DNA from 2 places in the Streptomyces sp. NPDC043680 genome. Region 1 is predicted to be linked to the other one. Evidence: riboswitches for the same ligand, from Rfam matches in the RefSeq annotation. Region 1 holds a riboswitch; the other holds the start of a gene.
The links. A riboswitch is a leader RNA that binds a small molecule or an ion and turns the genes downstream of it on or off. The one in region 1 is predicted to bind S-adenosylmethionine.
Positions count from the first base shown of each region.

Region 2: it holds a riboswitch for S-adenosylmethionine, as region 1 does, so the genes downstream of both, AC0666_RS14015 (aminotransferase class V-fold PLP-dependent enzyme) here and thrC (threonine synthase) in region 1, are expected to answer to the same signal.

Region 1 is NZ_JBWKCE010000006.1:105,193-109,405, forward strand. Features, by position in the region: gene AC0666_RS15455 (alpha,alpha-trehalose-phosphate synthase (UDP-forming)) at 1-1,168, opposite strand, end outside; gene AC0666_RS15460 (glucosyl-3-phosphoglycerate synthase) at 1,215-2,192, opposite strand; SAM riboswitch class I at 2,389-2,541, shown strand; gene thrC (threonine synthase) at 2,559-3,833, shown strand; gene AC0666_RS15470 (MoaD/ThiS family protein) at 3,868-4,146, shown strand.
Region 2 is NZ_JBWKCE010000005.1:364,314-368,526, forward strand. Features, by position in the region: gene AC0666_RS14010 (DUF2785 domain-containing protein) at 1-503, opposite strand, end outside; gene AC0666_RS14015 (aminotransferase class V-fold PLP-dependent enzyme) at 575-1,963, opposite strand; SAM riboswitch class IV at 2,181-2,297, opposite strand; gene trpD (anthranilate phosphoribosyltransferase) at 2,385-3,449, opposite strand; gene qcrB (cytochrome bc1 complex cytochrome b subunit) at 3,595-4,213, opposite strand, start outside.

The DNA of each region.
Region 1 (4,213 bases):
CCACGTCCGCCATCCGGTACGCCGCCAGCGAGCGCGCGAAGTCGTCCTGCACCGACACCAGGACCGGCTGCCAGCCGCCCTCCTCGCCGAACTCCGCATTGATCTCGTCGGCGAGCTCCCGCACCGACGCCGTGTACCTGCGGTAGACCTCCAGGTCCTGCCGGGAGGGGTACGCCGAGGCCAGGTGCACCACCCGGCCGCGCCACTCGGGGTGCGCGGCCAGCAGTTCCCGGTAGGCGAGCAGCCCGCGCAGGACGTTCTTCGACAGCTCGGTGCGGTCCACCCGGACGATCGTCTTCAGGTCGCCGACCTCCGCCCGCAGCGCCGCCAGCTTGTCGTTCACCTCGGGCCGGTGCGCCAGCGCCCGCAGCTCGTCCGCGTCGACTCCGAGGGGGTACGCGGCCACCTCGGTGAACCGGCGCTCCAGCAGCCCGCTCCCGTCCGGGGCCGCCTTGCGGTGCCACACCCCGGGTGCGCCCCCGCTCGGCCAGACCCCCTCCGCGGTCCCGCTCGCGTCGTCGATGCCCGCGCCCCGTACGAAGTCGGCGGCCCACGCCCGCGTGTGGAAGCCCAGCCGGTCCGCCCCGAGCATCCCCCACAGCAGCTGCGCGCGGATGTCGTCCGGCAGCATCCGCAGGAACTCCGGCGAGGCCCACGGCGTGTGCGTGAAGTGCGCGATCCGCAGGTCCGGCCGCAGCTCCCGGAGCAGGCCCGGCACGAGCGCCAGCTGGTAGTCCTGCACCAGGACGCAGGCGCCCTCCGCCGCCTCCTGCGCGAGGGCCTGCGCGAAGGCCCGGTTGTACTCCGTGTACGCGCCCCACCGCCGCCGGAACTCCGCGTCGAAGACCGGCTCGCGCGGGATGTCGTACAGGTGGTGGTGGGTGAACCAGAGCACCGAGTTGGCGATGCCGTTGTACGCGCCGTCGTACACCTCGGGATCGATGTCCAGCATCCGGACGCCGGGCTCGGCGACGCCCCGGCGGACCGCCTCCCGGTCCGCCTCCGAAAGGGCCGCGCAGATCCAGAGCGTGTCCGGCTGCTGCGCGAGGGCCGCGGAGAGTCCGGAGACGAGTCCGCCGCCGCCGCGCCGGGCGGACAGGGCGCCCTCGGCGTCGAGGGAGTACGAGAGCGGGCCGCGGTTCGCTGCAACGAGTACCTGGGAAGCCATGCCGCCAACCTAGCCGGGGGCCGCCCTGCTCAAACCCGGATGTTCCTCACGCCACGCGGCGGCCCGCGTACTCCTTGATCTCCCTCATCGGCGGCCGCTCCTCGGTGTCCACGGGGTGGGTGCGCGGCACGAACCCGTCCGGCCCCCGCTCGAACTGGGTGAGCTCCGGCCGGACCAGGTGGGCCCGCGACAGCCGCAGCTGCGCCGTGCGGTAGATCGCCGCGGCCATCCGGCCCAGCGCCTGCCCGTCCTGGTGGCGGTGCAGCCGTACGCCCACGTCCACCTGGGCCAGCGCGTCCAGTCCGACCGTGTGCAGCGCGTCCACCAGCAGGCCCAGCTCGACGCCGTAGCCCACGGGGAACGGCAGGCGTTCCAGCAGGGAGCGGCGTACGGCGTACTCGCCGCCCAGCGGCTGCACGAAGCCCGCCAGCTGCGGCCAGTGCAGGTTCAGCAGCGGCCGGGCCACCAGCTCCGTGACCCGGCCGCCCTGGCCGGGGGTCTTGCCGGAGGCGAGCCCCTGGAGCTCCGGGCCGACCGGGCGCTCGTACATCGCCTTCACGAACTGCACGTCCGGTTCGGTCAGCAGCGGACCGACGATCCCGGAGACGAAGGCGGAGGAGAAGTCCCGCAGGTCCGCGTCCACGAAGCAGACGATGTCCCCGCCGGTCACCAGCAGCGAGCGCCACAGCACCTCGCCCTTGCCGGGCAGGGCCGGTATCCGCGGCAGGATCTCGTCGCGGTGCACGACGCGGGCGCCGGCCTCGGCCGCCACCCCGGCCGTCCGGTCCGTGGAACCGGAGTCGACGACCAGCAGCTCGTCGACGAGCGGGAGCGGCAGTCCCTCGATGAGATCGCGCCGGATCACCTCGACGATGGCGCCGACCGTCTCCTCCTCGTCCAGGGCGGGCAGGACCACGCTGACCGTGGTGCCCGTCGCCCGTTTGGCGGCGAGCAGCTGGTCGAGCGGTCGGTCGGCAGCGGACCAGGAGCGGTCCGCCAGCCAGCGCTCCACCTCATCCAGCACGATCGGTACTCCTGATTCCTCGGTGGGGTCCGGCCCATTCGGCCGAAAAGTGATCCATCTCGCGGTTCGGACGGCTGTCTCACCCGCCCGGGCACTTCGGTTACAGTCTTGAACAACGCGAAGGACCACGGCATGCCGGGGGTCCTCGTGCACAAACGCCCGGGTGCGCCACAGAGCGCGCGGCCCGGTGCCATACCGCTCATCCAGAGGGGCAGAGGGACACGGCCCGTTGAAGCCCCGGCAACCCTCCAGTCGGTTCTCGCGATGCGATACGCACGCCGCGGGGTCCCCGGCTAGGGAAGGTGCCAATTCCGTCTCATGGCGAAGTGCGCCATGGGGAAGATGAGGAGAAAGGGCCTCGCCATCATGGCTGCACAGACTGTTGCCACCTCTGTCGATCTCGGACCTGCCACCGGCCTTTCGTGTCGTGAGTGCGGTACCCGCTTCGAGCTGGGCCCCATCTTCGCGTGCGTCGAGTGCTTCGGGCCGCTGGAGGTCGCCTACGAGCTCCCCACCGGTGACCCCGAAGCCCTGCGCGCCGCGATCGAGGCCGGTCCGAACAACATCTGGCGCTACGCCCCCCTGCTGCCCGTCCCCGCCGACGTGGCCTCCAAGCCCAGCCTGAACCCGGGCTTCACCAAGCTCGTCGACGCCGAGAACCTGGCCAAGGAGCTGGGCGTCACCGGCAAGCTCTACGTCAAGGACGACTCCGGCAACCCGACGCACTCCTTCAAGGACCGCGTCGTGGCCATCGCCGTCGAGGCGGCCCGCGCCTTCGGCTTCACCACCCTGTCCTGCTCCTCCACCGGCAACCTGGCCGGCGCCGTCGGCGCCGCGGCCGCCCGGGCCGGCTTCCGCTCGTGCGTGTTCATCCCGCACGACCTGGAGCAGGGCAAGGTCGTCATGGCCGGCGTCTACGGCGGCGACCTGGTCGGCATCGAGGGCAACTACGACGACGTCAACCGCTTCTGCTCCGAGCTCATCGGCGACCCGCTGGGCGAGGGCTGGGGCTTCGTCAACGTCAACCTGCGCCCGTACTACGGCGAGGGCTCCAAGACGCTCGCGTACGAGATCTGCGAGCAGCTCGGCTGGCAGCTGCCCGACCAGCTCGTCATCCCGATCGCGTCCGGCTCGCAGCTGACGAAGATCGACAAGGGCCTCCAGGAGCTGATCAAGCTCGGCCTCGTCGAGGACAAGCCGTACAAGATCTTCGGCGCCCAGGCCGAGGGCTGCTCGCCCGTGTCGACCGCCTTCAAGGCCGGTCACGACGTGGTCCGCCCGCAGAAGCCGAACACCATCGCCAAGTCGCTCGCCATCGGCAACCCGGCCGACGGCCCGTACGTCCTGGACATCGCGCGCCGCACCGGCGGTTACGTGGAGGACGTCAACGACGAGCAGGTCGTCGAGGCCATCAAGATCCTCGCGCAGACCGAGGGCATCTTCGCCGAGACCGCGGGCGGCGTGACCGTCGGCGTGACGAAGAAGCTCATCGAGAACGGGCTGCTCGACCCGGCGCTGACCACCGTGGTCCTGAACACCGGTGACGGCCTCAAGACCCTGGAGGCGGTGGCCGCGGACAGCGGGCAGACCGCCACCATCCGCCCCAGCCTGGACGCGTTCCGCGCCGCCGGCCTGGCCTGACCATCCCCGCCGTTCCCGGAAAGGCAGTAGCGCCATGAGCGTCAACGTCCGCATCCCCACCATCCTGCGCACCTACACCGCCGGCCAGGCCGAGGTCCCCGCCGAGGGCGCCACCCTGGCCGAGGTCATCGAGTCGCTGGAGAAGAGCCACCCGGGCATCGGGGCGCGCATCCTGGACGACCAGGGCAAGCTGCGCCGCTTCGTGAACGTGTACGTCAACGACGACGACGTGCGCTTCGAGGGCGGTCTGCAGGCCGCCACGCCGGACGGTGCCGGGGTCTCGATCATCCCCGCCGTGGCCGGCGGCTGCTGACACGCGCAAACCGTAATTACCCCCTCCGTTAATAAGCGGAGGGGGTAATTCTGCTTGGTTGGGCGCG
Region 2 (4,213 bases), on a different contig from region 1:
TCCTGCTGGTCGAACACGTACGGGGTGGGCGCGAGCAGCCGCGCCGCGCCGAGGCCGAGCATCCGTACCGGGTCCACCTCCGGGCGCAGCCCGAACGCGGCCAGCAGATCTGCCCCGTGCGCGGCCGCGTGCAGCCAGCCGAGGGTGTCGTCGTGGCCGCGCAGGTCCTCCTCGGCCGGGTACCAGTGCGCGAAGGCGTCCACCCACGCCGGGCTGAACTCGCCCGCCTCGACCAGCATGTCCAGCACCAGGGGGGCGAACGTGCGGGCCTGGATCCGCGGATCGGCGAAGCGGGCGGCCATCTCGTCGCCGAGGGCCCGCCGGCGCGGGGCGTCGATCACGCCGCGCGCGATCCAGGTCGCCAGGACGGAGTAGGCCGCCCCGTCCCGTACCTCGGGGTCCGGATCGGCCAGAGCCCGCGAGAGCCCGGCGACCAGGTCGTCGAGGTCGTGTCCCTCCGGGACGGCGTATCCGGCGTCTTCGACGGCCTGCCACGTGATCACGACAGCAGAGTACGGAGCCGACACCCGTCCGGCCAGCGATTATCGGCGGGACGGGATCCGGCGCCCTGGGATCAGACCGCCGGGACGCAGCGGCCCTCCTCGGTGCGGTACTGCCACTTGGCCCCGTCCGCGACGAGTTCCCACACGGCGTGGACGAACCGCTCGACGTGCTCATCGGGGGTGCCCGCGCCGAAGCTGACGCGGATGGCGTTCAGAGACCGCTCCCCCGGCGCCGCCTCCGGCGCTCCGCACTCGCCCGGCTCCTGCGGCTCGCTGCCCAGCAGGGTGCGGACCAGCGGGTGGGCGCAGAAGAGGCCGTCGCGGACGCCGATGCCGTACTCGGCGGACAGCGCGGCCGCGAAGTGGGAGCTGTTCCAGCCGTCCACCACGAAGGAGATGACCCCGACGCGCGGGGCGTCGTCCCCGAAGAGGGAGAGGATCCGGACCGCCGGGACCTCCGCCAGGCCCTCGCGGACCTTCGCGACGAGCCGCTGCTCGCGGGCGACGAGGCCGTCGAAGCCCGCCTCCGTCAGCGCCCGGCAGGCGGAGGCGATGGAGTAGACACCGATGACGTTCGGGGAGCCGGCCTCGTGGCGGGCGGCCGTGGTGTGCCAGTCGACGTCCACGCCGCCGTCCTGGCGCCGGGCGACCTTCCGGGAGGCACCGCCGCCCGCGAGGTACGGCTCCGCCTGCTGCAGCCAGTCCGCCCGGCCGGCGAGCACGCCCGAGCCGAACGGCGCGTACAGCTTGTGCCCGGAGAAGGCGACCCAGTCCACGTCCAGCTCCTGCACGGAGACGGGGTGGTGCGGGGCCAGTTGGGCGGCGTCCAGGACGATCCGTGCGCCGTGGGCATGCGCGGCGGCCGCGAGTTCCTTCACCGGCCACAGCTCGCCGGTCACGTTGGACGCCCCCGTGACGCAGACCAGGGCGGGGCCGTACGGCTCGCGTGCGGCCAGGGCGCGCTCCAGGGTGTCCACGGCCTGGGCCGGGGTCCGCGGGGCGTTGAGGTAGGTGACCTGGGCGTCGCGCCACGGCAGCAGCGAGGCGTGGTGCTCGGTCTCGAACACGAACACCTGGCAGTCGGACGGGAGTACGGCGGCGAGCAGGTTCAGGGAGTCCGTCGTGGACCGGGTGAAGACCACCTGGTCGGCGGGCCGGCAGTCGAGGAACTCGGCGACCGCGGCGCGGCTCTGCTCGAAGAGATCGGTGGACAGCTGGGAGAGGTAGCCGGCGCCGCGGTGCACGCTGCCGTAGTAGGGCGCGTACGCGGCCACGTCGTCCCAGACCCGCTGCAGGGCGGGGGCACTGGCCGCGTAGTCGAGGGCCGCGTAGGTGACCTCGCCGCCGGTGACCAGGGGGACGGTGACGTCCCGGCCGAGGACCGGCAGCGGTTCGGCGCAGGCGGGGTCGACGGCGGTGGCGGTGGTGGTGGTGGCAGCAGTGTTCAGGGATGCGGACATGGCGGTATCTCCCGGCAGGCAGGGCGGAATGGCTTCGGTGTGCCCGTACGCGGGTACGGCTCGGCGGCCGTCCGGGGTACGGGGAGGTCCTCGGACGACGGGGGGGCGCACGGAAGTGACCCTGGTCCGAGGGGTGAAGAAGGGGCGGATTCGCCCTATCGCATTCGCTTGCTCACGGAAAACGCTCCTCGATGGACCAGGACCCCTGGTGTCGAGGGATCCGCGCTTGCCGTAGGCCTTGCTGCCTACGACCTGGTCATCACCCGGGGCACCCCGCCACGGAAGGAGGGTTGCCGGACAGCAAGCCGGGGCCTAAACGCTGTCACTCGTGACCTGGTCAGCATCCTGCCACAAGATCCTCCGCGCACAAGGCCCCGGTCCACATGCCGGACCGGGGCCTAGTCTCAAAAACGAACACACCTCATGCGTTGCTGGCGGCCACCCAGCGCTCAAGCGCCGCCCGGGCGGCGCCCGAGTCGACGGACTCCGCCGCGCGGGCGATCCCGGCCCGCAGCTGCTCCTCCAGTGAGCCGGTGCCGGGGTCCAGGGCGACCAGGGCGGCCGCCGAGTTCAGCAGGACCGCGTCGCGGACCGGGCCCGTCTCCCCCGCGAGCAGGCGGCGGGCGACGTCGGCGTTGTACGAGGCGTCCGCCCCGCGCAGCTGCGATACGTCGACCAGCTCGATGCCCACGTCCCGCGGGTCGAAGGGCTGCTCGTCCACCCGGCCTTCGCGCACCCACCACACCCGGGACGTGGCGGTCGTCGTCAGCTCGTCCAGGCCGTCGTCGCCGCGGAACACCAGCGCCGAGGAACCTCGCTCGGCCAGTACGCCCGCGACGATGGGGGCCACCCGCGCGTCGGCCACGCCCGTGGCCTGCGCCCGCACCCGCGCCGGGTTGGTCAGCGGTCCCAGGAAGTTGAAGGTGGTCCGGATGCCCAGTTCCTTGCGGGCCGCGGCCACGTGCCGCAGCGCCGGGTGGAACTTCACCGCGAAGCAGAAGGTGATCCCGGCCTCCTCGGCGACCTGTACCACCCGCTCGGGCGGCAGGTCCAGGTTGACACCGAGCTTCTCCAGCACGTCCGAGGCCCCGCTCGCGGAGGACGCGGCCCGGTTGCCGTGCTTGACGACCTTGGCGCCGGTGCCCGCGACCACCACGGCCGACATGGTGGAGATGTTGACCGTCTTGGCCCCGTCACCGCCGGTGCCGACGATGTCCACGGTCCGGCCGGGCACCTCGATCAGGTTGGCGTGCTCGTACATGGTCCGTACGAGGCCGTTGATCTCCGTGACCGTCTCCCCCTTGGCCCGCAGCGCGACCACGAAGCCGGCGATCTGGGCGTCGGTGGCCTCCCCGCGCATGATCCGGTCCATGGCCCACGCGGTGTCCTCGGCCCGCAGGTCCCGGCCGCCGAGCAGGGCGTCGAGGATGCCCGGCCAGCTGCGGGCCGCCACGCTGTCGCCGCCTGCCGGGGTCACAACGTTCATGGTCCGCTCCTGAAGGTCCACGTCGAATGGGAAGGGCTTCAGCCTATCCAGCCCCGCGGGACGGCAAAGAGCCCCGTCCAGACCCTGGACGGGGCTCTCGCCGTGGCGACACCAGGACTGACCGAAATCAGTCCCTCAAGCGGGATCAGTGGTGGCCGTGGCCGCTCTGGATCTCCTTGTACTCCTCCACCGTGGGCTTCGGAATCTGGTTGTCCTCCGCGTAGAAGCCCTTGCTGAGCTTCGCGCGGAGCTTCTGCATCCGGCCGATCTTGCGCTCGACGCCGTTCTCGTCGACCGTCGGGCCGATCTCGACCGGCTTGTACTGCTCGTGCGCGGTGAGCGTGTGCAGTGCGCCCTGCGAAAGCGGCTCGTGGACCTCGATGAACTCACCGTGCGGCAGGCGCTTGATGATGCCGGTCTCGCGACCGTGCAGCACCTTGTCGCGGTCCCGGCGCTGGAGGCCGAGGCAGATCCGCTTGGTGGCGATGAAGACCAGGACCGGGACGGCGAAGAAGCCGATCCGGACGAACCAGGTGATGTTGTTGATCGAGAGGTGGAAGTACTGCGCGAACATGTCGTTTCCACCGCCGACCAGCAGCACGATGTACTCCGCGATCCAGGCGGCACCGAAGGCCGTACGGGTCGGGACGTTGCGCGGGCGGTCCAGGATGTGGTGCTCGCGCTTGTCGCCGGTGACCCAGGACTCGATGAACGGCCAGACGGCGATCGCGCCCAGCACCAGCGGGAAGAGCAGCAGCGGAACA